DNA from 2 places in the Halomonas sp. PA16-9 genome. Region 1 is predicted to be linked to the other one. Evidence: predicted binding sites of a transcription regulator. Region 1 holds the regulator's gene; the other holds the start of a gene.
What was found. Region 1 encodes FNR, which switches genes on or off when oxygen is low (the NO sensors DNR and NnrR bind a similar motif). Its sites were predicted from a motif close to TTGATNTANATCAA; they were not measured.
Positions count from the first base shown of each region.

Region 2: the regulator FNR is predicted to act here: its motif matches at 4,019-4,032, upstream of ubiU (ubiquinone anaerobic biosynthesis protein UbiU).

Region 1 is NZ_CP040452.1:56,573-63,831, reverse strand. It holds partial or broken gene FDY98_RS16765 (DUF294 nucleotidyltransferase-like domain-containing protein) at 99-1,942, shown strand; gene FDY98_RS16760 (DNA polymerase III subunit epsilon) at 1,948-2,601, shown strand; gene ttcA (tRNA 2-thiocytidine(32) synthetase TtcA) at 2,862-3,782, shown strand; gene fnr (fumarate/nitrate reduction transcriptional regulator Fnr) at 3,775-4,521, opposite strand; gene hemN (oxygen-independent coproporphyrinogen III oxidase) at 4,606-6,039, opposite strand; partial or broken gene FDY98_RS16740 (sulfite exporter TauE/SafE family protein) at 6,118-6,809, opposite strand; gene ccoS (cbb3-type cytochrome oxidase assembly protein CcoS) at 6,806-7,051, opposite strand; partial or broken gene FDY98_RS16730 (heavy metal translocating P-type ATPase) at 7,048-7,259, opposite strand, start outside.
Region 2 is NZ_CP040451.1:2,496,329-2,503,587, reverse strand. It holds partial or broken gene FDY98_RS11525 (nitrate reductase subunit alpha) at 1-2,291, opposite strand, end outside; partial or broken gene hemN (oxygen-independent coproporphyrinogen III oxidase) at 2,466-3,849, opposite strand; gene ubiU (ubiquinone anaerobic biosynthesis protein UbiU) at 4,091-5,086, shown strand; gene FDY98_RS27850 (U32 family peptidase) at 5,274-5,834, shown strand; gene FDY98_RS27845 (hypothetical protein) at 5,831-6,043, shown strand; gene FDY98_RS11505 (ribonucleoside triphosphate reductase) at 6,189-7,259, shown strand, end outside.

The DNA.
Region 1 (7,259 bases):
TATCGAGTCACGACGTTTATTTATTTTTGCTTATGTCTGCTAGCGCGCCTTAAGACACAACCCGGTTAGTCGCAGCCCGTTTAATGAGGTTATACCCCATGGTCGATGTGGATCTATCCCAACTGCCGTTTACGCTCCTTGACGATGAGGGGCGTGACCACATTCGTCGTGGCATTGACCTGGCCTATTTTGATCGTGACGAAATCATTTTAGAGACTGGCCAAGCGGGTGAGTTCGTTTATCTGATCCATAAAGGCGAAGTGGCGGAAATCGATCCTACATTGCCCTCATCTACCGCGCGTATTGGTCACTACACGGCAGGGGACCTGTTTGGCGCGATCAGTATTCTCAACGGTAAAAGCCGCTACCGCTTTAAGGCTGAACAGGAGTGCCTGTGTTACCTAATGCCTAAAGCACTGTTTCAGCAGCTGTGTCGCCACTATCCTGATTTCAGCAGTTTTTTTCGCCAATCGCTGACCCATAAGGCGCGCCTGATGACCGAAAAGCGCGCCGAAGGTGGCGTCACCATGGCAGGCTTTATGCTGGCCAAGGTAAGCGAGTGCATGCGTGCGCCACTGCTGATGGCAGCGACGACCGATATCGCTAGCGCTGTAAAACAGCTCAACGAAAGTCACGCCGACAGCCTGCTGGTGTCGACCCAGGACGACACCCTCGGCATGGTGACCAAAACCGATCTGCTCAACGCCTTAGTGCTAAAGGGCAGCGCGGTAACATCATCGGTGGATAAGATCGCCCATTTTAACTTGGTGACCGTCGCACCGGATCAGTACTTATTTGAAGTATTGGTGCTGATGACCCGCCATAAAGTGGCGCGGGTGGTAGTGATGGAGCAAAACGTCTTGAAAGGCGTTGTAGAGCTCACCGACGTGCTTAGCTACTTCTCAAGCCGCAGCTATGTGGTGAGCCTGCAGATCGAGCAGGCGACCAACTTAGAGGCGCTTTCAGCTGCCAGTCAGCGCACCCCGGAGCTGGTCAAAGCGCTGATGGCCCAGGGCGTTAAGCTGCGCTTGCGATGGATCTGCTTGCGGCACTAAACGGCCGTATTATTAGCAAGGCCTGGGAGTTCACTGTCGATAAGCGCTATCACGAGCAGAGCTGCATGATGGTGATGGGCAGCGAAGGGCGCGGTGAGCAGATTCTAAAAACGGATCAGGATAACGGCTTGATTCTTGCCGATGAAACCCAGTGGCCTGATCTTGCCAGCCATATGCAAACGCTCACCGATACCCTGATTCAGCTTGGTTACCCGCCGTGCCCCGGCAACATTATGGTGTCTAACCCGAGTGGGTGGCCACGGTATCCCAATGGAAAGGTAATATTGCCAAGTGGGCCAGGGAGCGTGATGGCGATAGCCTGATGAAGCTGGCCATTATGCTCGATGCTCATGGCGTGGCGGGCAACCCGAGCTTGCTTGAGAGCGTGCGCGATGAGCTGTTTGAACGCTGCTCGGGCGATGAGCTGCTGCTTTCCTATTTTGCCCGCACGGCGCTGCGCTTTTCGACGCCGCTGACGCTGTTTGGTTCGCTGAAAAAGCTCAGCACGGTATCGATATCAAGAAAGGCGGTATTTTCCCTATCGTGCACGGTGTGCGCACCATGGCGCTTGAGCGGCGCATCAAAGCCACCTCGACGTTTGATCGCTTGGATGCCCTGGTTACTGACGGCCGGTTGGATCGCCGTTTTGCCGATGACCTGGGCGAAGCGTTGGCGCTCTTTTCTGAGCTGCGCCTCAAGCAGCAGCTAAGTACGCTGGAAACTTCTGCGGATGCGAAAGAAACTAACGCCCAAAGCAGCAGACGCGCTAACCGTGTCGTGGTGCAGAACCTCTCTTCCCTGGAGCGCGACTACTGCGCGAAGCGATGCATATTGTCAAAGACTTTAAGCAGCGGCTTTCCCACCGTTACCATTTGGAGTATTCGTGAGCGGAATGCGGCTGTTAGATCGACATGTGACGCTATTTAGCGGCTCGCTGCGCACCTTGTTAAGGCGTGAAAGTGACCGGCGTCGTTGTGCAGATTCCCCCTATGCCTGGCTGTTTCAGCCCTATATGGGCGAAGAGCTGGTGGCGCTCGCCTGCACAGCAACGCCCACGCAATCATCACCTGTGATCAGCGTGGCGGCAGTGGTGCTGAGCCATCAGCAGGTGCATACCAGTCGTGCTTTTGTGATCACCCTTGGTAGCGCAAAGCAGCCCGAGAGCGCAACGCTGCGCCGTCATCACTTGCTGTGCGAGGCGGGGGAGATACTGCCACCAAATAGTGATAACTTGAGCGCGCTAGTAGAATTTATCGGCAATCGGCCCATCGTTGGCTGGCAGTTAGAGAAGCGCATTGGAGCATTGAATGCACTACTCAGTAAGCGGCTGAATTTTGCCCTGCCCAACGCCCAGGTCGATGTGGCAAAACTGCATCAGCGCCAACTGCGCCGTTTGCACCCGGAGGTCGAAGCGCCCAGCAGCTTCGCCCAGGCGTTGGCATGCTGGCAAGTACCCGTCATGGGCATGCAGAGTGTGCTTGGAGAGGCCACCGCCAGCGCACTGCTGTATATGCGCCTGCAGCGTATTATGGCGCAGGTGGCATAGTAGTCTCTTTCGTCGTGGCGAGGACAGCTTTCCGCGAGGGCGCTGTGAACCCCTCCCTGGGCGCTACTTTTGTCATCCATGACAAAAGACCCTCGCTCCAAGCTGCCCTCGCACCGAGGTATGGTGCAGCGGTCAAAATAGTCACTTCCAATTGCGATATCTTGTGTGGCTACGTCTGATTAGTTGGGTCAGGCGGTGAGTGTTGTTAGAATAGTTATTACTTTTTTCTCACGCCTTCTACCCTCGGCAGTGCTTATACCATGCAAACTCTTGATCACTTTGATCCTGCTCACCTTGATACGGTTGGAGCCACCCCAGCTGACGCTGAGCACGACCAGCCTGAGCTGGCTGATGCGAAGCAGAAGCGTGAATTTAACAAGCTGCAAAAGCGTCTGCGCCGAGAAGTGGGCAATGCGATCATTGATTATCAAATGATCAATGAAGGTGATCGCGTAATGGTCTGCCTCTCCGGTGGAAAGGACAGCTACACGATGCTGGAGATTTTGCGCAATTTGCAGCGCAATGCGCCGGTCAATTTTTCGCTGGTAGCGGTCAATCTGGATCAAAAACAGCCGGGTTTTCCCGAGCACGTATTGCCTGCGTATCTGGATAAGCAGGGCGTGGAGTACCACATTGTCGAGCGCGATACTTACTCGGTGGTAAAAGAGAAAACCCCGGAAGGTAAAACCACCTGCGCGCTTTGTTCACGGCTGCGGCGCGGCTCGTTGTATGGCTTTGCCGAAGAGATTGGCGCCAATAAGATAGCCCTGGGCCATCACCGGGAAGATATTCTCGAAACACTGTTTCTCAATATGTTCTTTGGCGGCAACCTGAAAGCGATGCCGCCAAAGCTGCTATCCGATGATGGGAAGAATATCGTTATTCGGCCGTTGGCCTACTGCAAAGAGGCTGATATCGCCGAGTTTTCGCGGCTGATGGCGTTTCCGATTATTCCCTGCAACCTGTGCGGTTCACAGCCTAATATGCAGCGTCAGGTGGTCAAAGAGATGCTCGCCGAGTGGGACAAAAAGTTTCCTGGCCGCCTGGAGAGCATGTTCAAGGCTGTCACCAACATTGCCCCTTCCCAGTTGGCCGACCGCAGCCTGTTCGATTTTGAAGGCCTTGAGGCCAAGCAAGCAGAGCTACTGGCGGGGCGTATCCAAGCCTTTAACGTCAGCTAACTGTTTGCTCTTCCTCTTCGGCGAGGGTAATCAAGCGCGGCATATCGAGAATGTTGACCTCTCGCCCGGAGACCGCCACCACGCTCTGCTGCTGAAAGCGGCTTAGTATGCGGCTGACCGTTTCCACCGCTAAGCCCAGGTAGTTGCCGATATCAGCCCTGGGCATTGAGAGGCGAAAGCTGTAAGGCGAGTAGCCCCGGCGACGAAAACGATCCGAGAGGGTAATCAAAAAACTTGCTAGCCGCTGATCGGCGGTTTTACGCGAAAGTAGCCGCATCATACGCCGGTCATCGCGCAACTCTTTGCTCATGCTACGATAAAGCTGGCCACGCAGTTCGGGTAGCTCCTCCGAGAGTAAGTCCAGGCGGTCAAAAGGAATCTCGCAGACGGTGGTCGTTTCCAGGGCGATAACGCTACCGGGGTAATGCTCTTCGTCAATGCCATCCAACCCCACCAATTCACTGGGCAGGTAGAAATTGGTCAACTGCTCGCTGCCGTTACCTTCGGCGGTGATCTGTTTCAAACTGCCCGAACGGACTGCGTAAACGCTGGTAAAGGTGTCGCCCTGACGAAACAGCGGTTCGCCTTTTTTCAGCGGCGCGCGACGACGAATAATGGCGTCGAACTGCCCCACGTCGTCCAGCTCAAGGGCAAGTGGCAGGCACAGTGAGCTCAAACTGCAGGTTTGGCAGCGAGCTTCATGGAGTAGCGAGCGCCGACGGCTCATGGGTTCCAACATGCTTTGCTCCTTGAGAGGGTCCCGCTTATCAATTAGAAAATCCTTACTTATTATAGTCGCTTTAGCATGCCTGCAATAAGGTGATTAAACAATCTTAGAATACTGTTGTCCCGTTTGCCCGGAAAGATGGGTATCAAACGCCATTGCTATATGGCGAATCAGCAGCCGCCCCGTCGGCGTGGCGTTAAGCTGATCACCGCGGCGGGTCAGCAGGCCATCCTGTTCGGCGCTCTGCAGGCGCTCAAGCGCTGGCGCAAAGTAGCGGGGGGCATCGATGTTCCAGCGTTGACTAACGGCGGCCAGGTCAATGCCCATATCGCACATCAGCCGCTCAATCACGTCCCGCCGGATCAGGTCGTCATCACTTAAGCGTATGCCACGCACGGTGGCAAGCTGCCCCTGATCCAGCGTCGCTTCGTAGCTTGCCAGATCGCTCGGGTTCTGCGCATAGACGTCATCAATGCGCGAAATCGCCGATACGCCAAGCCCGATTAAGTCGCACTGAGCATGGCTGGAGTAGCCCTGGAAGTTGCGCTGCAGCGAGCCTTCGCGCTGGGCAATAGCCAGGCTATCGTCAGGGCGGGCAAAGTGATCCATACCGATATGCACATAGCCAGCTGCGGTGAGCATTTCGATGGTGGTGCGCAGAATCGCTAGCTTCTCTTCTCCGCCTGGCAAGTCATCGACATTAATGCGCCGCTGCGGGGCAAAACGCTCGGGCATATGCGCGTAATTAAACACAGAAAGGCGCGCCGGGTTGAGCTCGATCACCTGGCGTAGGGTGTTGGCAAAGCTCTTTTCAGTCTGAAATGGCAAGCCATAAATTAGGTCGAGATTGAGCGAGCGAAAGCCCAGGCGATGCGCCTCCTCCATCAGCGTTTCGGTAAGTACCCGAGGCTGAATACGGTTAATCGCTTTCTGCACCAGCGGGCTTAAATCCTGCACGCCCAGGCTGATGCGATTAAAGCCGAGGGATTCGAGATGGCGCAGCGTAAACACATCCGCTTCGCGAGGATCTATTTCAATTGCGTAATCGCGATCAGCAGACGATGAAAGACCAAAACGTGCATCCAGTCGATCAATCAGGTCGCCCATCTGGTTCAAACTGAGAAATGTCGGCGTGCCGCCGCCCCAATGCAACTGCTCCACCGGTCGTGATGTATCCAAGTGGCGTGCGGTCAGCACCATTTCACGGTCAAGCCGGGCTATATAGGGCTCGGCAAGGGCAGTGTTTTTGGTAGCGATTTTATTACACGCGCAGTAAAAGCAGATCTTGCGGCAGAAGGGCACATGAACGTACAGAGAGAGCGGACGCTTACTGGCATTGCTGCGCTCCAATGCCTGGGTCAGGTCGCCAGGGGTAAATTGGTCGTGAAACGACAGCGCCGTGGGGTAGGAGGTGTAGCGTGGGCCGTTGGTGTCGTAGCGACGCAGTAACGCTTCGTCCCACACCGGCTGCATAGGGGCTGCGGCAGCAGCGGGTGCAAGAGGCAAGGCAGCAGGGGTATGAACGGGCATGAAGGGGCGCTCCGACGTTAGGAAATGCCGCTAGCCTAACCCGTGGTTAGGAGGTAAATGTTGAGCCACGTCATGCTATTAGAGGTTGTGTACCGAAAGCGTCCACAGTTGCCACAGTGCAAAAGCGATAATTGTCAGCGCTGCCACGCTGCGGGTCGCGGGGTGACGTATCAAATGGCTGAGCTGGCGGGCAGCCAGGCCAGTGGCAAGCAGCGCAGGTAGGGTGCCAAGCCCAAAGGCGCCCATGAGTAGAGCGCCCTGAAGCGGGTCGGCAATCGCTAAGCTCCAGGCCAACATGGAGTAGACCAACCCGCAGGGGAGCCAGCCCCAGAGCGCTCCCAGGGCGAAGGCTTGGGGAATATGCACTACGGGCATCAAGCGACGCCCCACGGGTTCGATAAAGCGCCATAGTCGCCGGCCAACGGCCTCAATTTTGAGCAGCCCTTTCCACCAGTTGGCGATATACAGTGCCATTAAGATCAGCATCAGCGCGGCAAATATCTGCAGCAGCAGGCGTGCCGTAGCAGAAAGGGAAAACAGCGTGCCTAGCAGCGCCACCAGCGCGCCTGCGCTCATATAGCTAATAATACGGCCTGCGTTATAGCTGAGCAGCAGGCCCCCCATGCGTGCCGGGTGGCGCATGCTAGGGGTACTGCAAAGGTGAGCGCACTCATAATGCCGCCACACATGCCGATACAGTGGGCGCCACCCATCAAGCCGAACACAAACGCCGCCATGAGCGGCGGCAGATCAAGCCCTGTCGGATTCATGAACGGGGCTCTGGGTCGTCGGGTGAGTTTGCATCGGATGGCGCAGCGTTTTTTTGCTTGGTTTGCTGACGCTGGCGGCGCTGCTCAGGGCTAAGATCGTTTTCATCCTCATCAAATAGAATGCGGTGCGCTGGGCCTTCTAGGTCATCGAACTGATCATTTTTCACCGCCCAGAAAAACGCCCAGACGGCGAGGCCCAGCAAAATCAGGGAAAGCGGGATCAGCAGATAAAGAATCGTCATGCGGCCACCGGTGTTGAAGTGTCGAGCGTTGGCGCGTGCTGAGGTCGCCAGCGCGACAGTCGCAGGGCATTACCCACCACTACTAGCGAGCTAAGCGACATTCCAATTGCGGCTAGCCAGGGCGGCACCAGACCCATTGCCGCCAGCGGCAGCGCCGAAAAGTTGTAGCACACTGACCAAATCATGTTCTGGCGCATGATACGCCGGG
Region 2 (7,259 bases), on a different replicon from region 1:
TCTGGCCGCCGAAGTCTCCCAGATCTTTACCCTGAATACCGTGGCGAGTACCCAGCAGGTACTTGAGCATGTACTCATGGCCCTTACCGGAGCTACCCAGCAGGTTGGAGCGCCAGATGAACATATTACGCGGGAAGTTCTCTGGCGCATCCGGGTCTTCCGCTGCAAAGCGCAGTTCACCGCTCTTGAGCTGCTGAAAGCATAGTCGGCTGTCGACATACCCGCGGCTTCGGCTTTTTTCGCTAGGCGTAGCGGGTTAGTGTCCAGTTGTGGTGCTGACGGCAGCCAGCCCATGCGCTCAGCACGCACGTTAAAGTCAATCAGGCTACCGGGGTAATCCTCGGCCTTGGCCAACGGCGAAAGAATTTCTTTAATCTCGAGCTTCTCGTAGCGCCACTGGGAGGAGTGACTATAGAAGAAGGAAGTAGAGTTCATGTGGCGCGGCGGGCGCTGCCAGTCGAGGCCAAAGGCCAAAGGCGTCCAGCCAGTCTGCGGACGCAGTTTTTCCTGACCAACATAGTGGGCCCAGCCGCCACCGCTTTGACCGATACAACCACACATGACCAGCATGTTAATCAGGCCGCGGTAGTTCATATCCATGTGGTACCAGTGGTTCATACCGGCACCGACGATGATCATGCTACGGCCGTTGGTTTTATTGGCGTTGTCGGCAAATTCACGGGCAATGCGGGTGCACTGCTCTGCTGGGACACCGGTAATTTTCTCCTGCCACGCGGGGTATAGGGGCGAATCTGATCAAACGAGGTCGCGCCATCATCTTCGCCGTCGCCGACAAAGCCACGGTCGATACCGTAGTTGGCACACATCAGATCAAAAACGGTGACCGCCAGCATTTCGCTGCCATCGGCTCTCTTTAACCGCTTGGCGGGCAAATTGTGGAACAGCAGGTCGTCAGCAGCGCCGACACCGGCCCCTTTGACGTGTTCAAAGTGTTCGTGCTCAATGCCACCGAAATAAGGAAACGCCACGCGAGCGACGCTATCGTGGTGATTGGCCAAACTCAGTAACGGCTTGATCTCGGTGCCTGCGGCATCCAGCGATTCCAGGTTCCATTTGCCCACTTCATCGCCGGTCTCACCCCAGCGGAAGCCGATGGAGCCGCGCGGTACCACCAGCTGGTCGCGGGTTTCGTCCCAGGCGACGGTTTTCCACTCGGGATTGTTTTCCTGGCCAAGGGCAGCATCAAAATCACTGGCACGCAGTTGGCGACCCGGTGCGAAGCTGCCATCTTCACGCACTTCCAGTTCCACCAGGAACGGCATGTCGGTATAGCGGCGCACATAATCAGTGAAGTAAGCACTGGGGTTCTCAAGGTGGAATTCCTTGAGGATGACATGGCCCATGGCCATCGCCAGGGCGGCATCGGTACCCTGCTTGGCGGACAGCCATTCGTCGGTGAGTTTGGAAACCTCGGCATAATCCGGGGTGATCGAAACCGTCTTGGTGCCTTTGTAACGTACTTCGGTAAAGAAGTGGGCATCCGGGGTACGCGTCTGGGCACGTTGGAGCCCCAGGCAATAATGTAGCCGGAGTTGTACCAGTCAGCGGACTCAGGTACGTCGGTCTGCTCGCCCCAGGTCATCGGTGACGCCGGCGGCAAATCGCAGTACCAGTCGTAGAAGCTCATGCAGACGCCACCAATCAGCGACAGGTAGCGACTACCTGCGGCGTAACTGACCATGGACATGGCAGGAATCGGCGAGAAGCCGAGAATACGGTCGGGGCCGTACTGCTTGGCGGTGTAAACGTTAGAAGCAGCGACCAGCTCGTTGAGCTCGTCCCAGTTACCGCGAACGAAGCCGCCCATGCCGCGAGCACGTTTGTACTGTTTGGTCTTGGCGGGGTCTCTTCGACAATAGACGCCCAGGCGTCTACCGGGTCTGGGTTAGCCTTGAGCGCTTCGCGCCATAGCGCCAGCAACGGCTTGCGAATCAACGGGTACTTGAGGCGGTTGGCGCTGTACAGATACCAGGAGTAGCTGGCGCCGCGCGGGCAGCCACGCGGCTCATGGTTAGGCAGGTCGGGACGGGTACGGGGGTAGTCAGTCTGCTGGGTTTCCCAGGTAACTAAACCGTTCTTAACGTAGATCTTCCAGCTACAGGAGCCGGTGCAGTTCACCCGTGGGTGCTACGCACTACCTTGTCGTGTTGCCAGCGGGCACGATAACTATCTTCCCACTGGCGGGATTCGCTGCGTAGCTCACCGTGTTCGTTGGCAAAAGGCTCGCGGGACTTGCGGAAGAAATTCAGCCGATCTATGAAGTGACTCATGGTCGATCTCCAGGCTCCTCGGAAATTTGCATACCCGACAGTGCGGGTTCCATGGAGTGGATTCTGCGTGATCGACAAGCGAATTACTGCGTGATTACCTCCATATACACCCTATCTACCCCCAAGGTGATAGAGCGGCCAACGTAAAGGAATAGACGGTTGGCACTGTTGAAATTACACCGTGCGCGAATAACGGTTTTCCGTTGGTTTCAGGTAGGCGTCGAACGCCATGGCCAGGTTGCGGATCATCAACCTCCCTGAAGGCAGCACCTCGATTTCATGGTCGCGCAAAGCAATTAACCCGTCGTCCGCCATCTCTTCGAGGCTCGCCAAGGCACTCGCGAAGTAGCTGCGAAAATCGATATTGTGCCGGGCCTCGATAGCGGCAAATTCAAGTCGGCCGTGACACATCAGGGTATTAATGACATCGCGGCGCAGGCGGTCGTCATCGCTAAGGCGATAGCCACGGAAGACCGGTAAATGCCCTTCATCCAAACGATGCTGATACTGGGCAGTTTCCTTGACGTTTTGGCTGTAGGTATCGCCCACCTTACCAATCGAAGTAATGCCCAGCCCAATCATGTCGCAGTCGGCGTGGGTAGAGTAGCCCTGAAAATTGCGCTGCAGAGTGCCATTTTCACGGGCCAGGCTCAGCTCGTCATTCGGAAGGGCGAAATGGTCCATGCCGATGTAGACATACCCTGCGGCCGTCAGGCGGTTAATCGTAAGCTCCAGCAGCTCCAACTTACGCTCGGGTGGCGGCATGTCTTCGGGGCTAATTAGCCGCTGAGCTTTAAACAGTTCGGGCAGATGGGCGTAGCTATAAGCGGCAATGCGATCCGGTTGCAGGTCAATAATCTTGGTTAGCGTCGTATCGAAACTCGCCACCGTCTGCAGCGGTAAACCGTAAATCAGGTCAACGCTGACCGATTCAAACCCCCCTCGCGGGCAGCCTTGACCAGGGATACCACCTGCTCTTCACTCTGGACGCGATTGACCGCTTGCTGCACGTCGTGATCGAAGTCCTGAACCCCGAAGCTCAACCGATTGAAGCCCAGCGTGTAGAGCTCGTACACCTGTTCGGGTGTCACGGTGCGAGGGTCTACCTCCAGCGAGAATTCACGCTCTTCAGGTGCGGCGAAGTGAAAGGCTTCGTCCAGCGCCGCCATCAGTTCGCGTAGCTGGGCATTGCTTAAGTAGGTTGGGGTGCCGCCGCCCAGATGCAGTTGGGTCATTTGGCGGGTGGTATCGAACAGCGCTCCCTGAACACGTATCTCCTGTTTTAACCACTGGAGGTATTCGGCAGCTCGCTCGGTATTATGAGTAATGATTTTTTGCAGGCGCAGTAGTAGCACAGGCTTTTGCAGAACGGGATATGCACATAGACCGAAAGCGGCTTGGGTACTGCGACCCGATTACTGCGCTCGGCGGCGCTACGGTAATCATCCTCGGCAAACGCGGCATGAAACTGGGGCGCAGTGGGATAAGAAGTGTACCGCGGGCCTGGGCGGTCATATTTCTCTACCAGGGGGCGATTGAAGAGCAGTTCATCTTGCATGATCGAAGTAGGTCTCTGAAAAGGGGCTCTAAAAGAGGTCTCTGAAATGGAACTCTGGAAGTGGGTGCAGCAAGCATTGGTTAATATTCATACAATATACGTTTTAAAAACTGCCTGCATCCAGCTTGCCTACTCTGCAGCGTTATCCTCTTTTGAAAGCCACCCCGATATGACCTGTGTCAAAAGCCGACAAAAAATAGGTGACTAAAATGCTCGGACTTTTCCCGCAAGGAGTCTCGCTATGGAGCTTGTATGTCCCGCTGGCAACCTGCCCGCCCTAAAGCGCGCTGTAGATGAAGGTGCCGACGCTGTCTATTTCGGTTTCCAGAACATCACCAACGCACGGCAATTCGCCGGGCTAAACTTTACCGACAAACGTGCCCGCGAGGGGATCGATTACGCCCACCGACATGGCAAACGCGTTTTTTGCGCCATTAATACCTATCCCCAGCCCGATGGCTGGGAACACTGGACTCGGGCCGTGGATCAGGCCGCCGAACTGGGCGTGGATGCGCTGATTCTCGCCGATATGGGACTGCTCGACTACGCTACTCGCCATCACCCCGAGATCTCTCGGCACCTCTCAGTGCAGGGTTCGGCGACCAGCCATGAAGCGCTACGCTTTTACCACCAGCATTTCGGCATCAAGCGCGCCGTACTGCCAAGGGTGCTGTCAATCACTCAGGTACGCGACCTGGCCAAGCAAACACCGGTAGAACTTGAGGTGTTCGCTTTCGGCAGCCTGTGCATCATGGCCGAAGGACGCTGCTATCTCTCCTCCTACCTGACCGGCGAATCGCCCAATACCCGGGGCGTCTGCTCGCCAGCGGCTCATGTCCGCTGGGAAGAAACGTCAGAGGGCTTAGAGTCGCGCCTTAACAATGTTCTTATCGACCGCTACGCCGAAGGCGAGCGCGCGGGCTACCCCACCCTATGCAAGGGTCGCTTCGAGGTGGCGGGCGAGACCTATCACGCCATTGAGGAACCCACCAGCCTCAATACCCTGGAGCTATTGCCGGAGCTACGCGACCTGGGTATTAGCGCCGTCAAAATTGAAGGTCGTCAGCGCAGCCCCGCCTATGCCTCTAAAGTGGCCGGGATCTGGCGCCAGGCGCTCAACCGCCTAGAGGCTCAGCCTGAGCGCTTTGATCCAGAACCCGCCTGGATGGCAGGCCTTGCCGAGCTTTCCGAAGGTGCCATCACTACCCTAGGCGCCTACGAACGCCGCTGGAAATAGGAGCCTACTATGCCGAACACTACACCTCCCCTATCACCGACCTTATCAACCGGCCCTCTTCAACTCTCCCTCGGGCCGGTGCTTTTTTACTGACTCGGCAACGCTACGCCGACTTCTACCGCGAGGCGGCCGACTGGCCGGTAGAGATTATTACCCTGGCGAAACCGTCTGCTCGCGGCGCCGCGATATGAAACTGGACGACTGGCTAGGCATTGGGCGCGAGCTCAGCCAGGCGGGCAAGCAGGTAGTACTCGCCAGCCAGACCTTGATCGAGTCCGAAGCCGACCTGCGTGACTTGCGCAAGCTGTGTGACAACGGTGATTTTATCGTCGAGGCCAATGACCAAAGCGCCCTGCAACGACTCTCCAGTGCCGGACTGCCGTTCATCGCCGGTGCTGCGCTCAACCTCTACAACCCGGCGACACTGGGCGTTATGGCCCGTGCCGGCATACGGCGTTGGCAAGCGCCGGTGGAAATGTCACAGCAAGACTTAGCCAAACTTATTAACGATTGCCACCGGGCAGGCGTTCCCCACCCATGCGAAGTATTCGCCTACGGGCATCTCCCCTTGTCCTGGTCGTCACGCTGTTTTACCGCCCGGCGTCACCAAACACCCAAAGACCGCTGCAAATTCGTCTGCCAAAAGTACCCCGAAGGCTTGGTGCTACGTTCACAAGAGTCCCGGGATGTTTTTAACCCTGAACGGTATTCAAACCCTTTCCAGCGCCTGCCAGGATCTGCGCCATGAAACTTACGGTCATGGCGGAGATGGGGGTATCAGTGGCACGTCTCAGCCCACGGGCGGAAGGCATGGCCGAGGTGGTCACGGCTTTCGACCAGGCCCGCCACGGCAGGTTACCTACGCCCGATCCTTTAACGCTGGTGGATGCTGAAATCTGCGACGGTTACTGGTTCGGCCGACCGGGTATGGATAACACCCGCACGATGACCAGCTAAAACATAGCCTAGGCACCACCACGCCTTACTATTTTTCCTCACCATTTTTGACCTGGATCATTTATTGCAAAATCCTGAACGCTTACCCTCTAACACCACATATAGTATTTATTTTTATTAAATCTAGCATATATAGGTGAATTAGGTGAAAAGCTCCACAAGCGTTCAGGTAGCGAAGCATCATATTGACGTCGCCTCGACGGTCAATGAGTACCTCCAACGCGCCGACTGGCGTGTTCACGCCAATGCCAACCAGGGCTATTCATTGGGCGGTTTAATCCTCAACGTCTCGGGCAAGTTGATAGCCAACTACTGGCTCGATGAGATTTACCCCCACGCCGTAGGAGAAGCTCATCGGGAAGGTGATTTGCATATTCACGACCTGGATATGCTGTGCGGCTATTGCGCCGGCTGGTCGCTGCGTACTTTGCTGCTAGAGGGATTTAATGGGGTACCGGGACGAGCCGAAAGCAACCCGCCCCGCCACCTCTCAAGTGCCCTCGGGCAAATGGTTAATTTTCTTGGCACCTTGCAGAACGAGTGGGCCGGGGCACAAGCCTTCAGCTCTTTCGATACCTATCTGGCACCCTACGTGCGCAAAGACAGCCTCACCTATGCACAAGTCAAGCAGGCACTTCAGGAATTCATCTACAACCTCAATGTGCCTTCGCGCTGGGGTAGCCAGACGCCCTTCACCAACCTAACCTTCGACTGGGTCTGCCCCGACGACTTGCGCCAACAGGTACCGGTTATCGGTGGAGAGGAGCAGCCGTTCAGCTACGGCGAACTACAGGTTGAAATGGACTTAATCAACCGGGCCTATTTGGAAGTGATGGAGGCCGGTGACCGCCACGGACGTGTGTTCACCTTCCCCATACCCACTTATAACATCACCCATGATTTCGACTGGGAAAGCGACAACGCCGAGCGGCTCTTCGCACTGACCGCCAAGTACGGCTTGCCCTACTTTCAAAACTTTCTCAATTCGGATCTGGAACCCCACATGGTGCGTTCCATGTGCTGCCGCCTGCAGCTTGATTTGAGTGAACTGCTCAAACGCGGCAACGGTCTGTTCGGCAGTGCGGAGCAAACCGGATCGTTGGGAGTAGTGACGATCAACTGTGCCCGGTTGGGTTACCGCTTTGCCGGCGACCGGGCCGGGCTGTTCAGCGAGCTGGATCGCCTTCTGTCGCTCGGGCGCGATAGCCTCGAACTC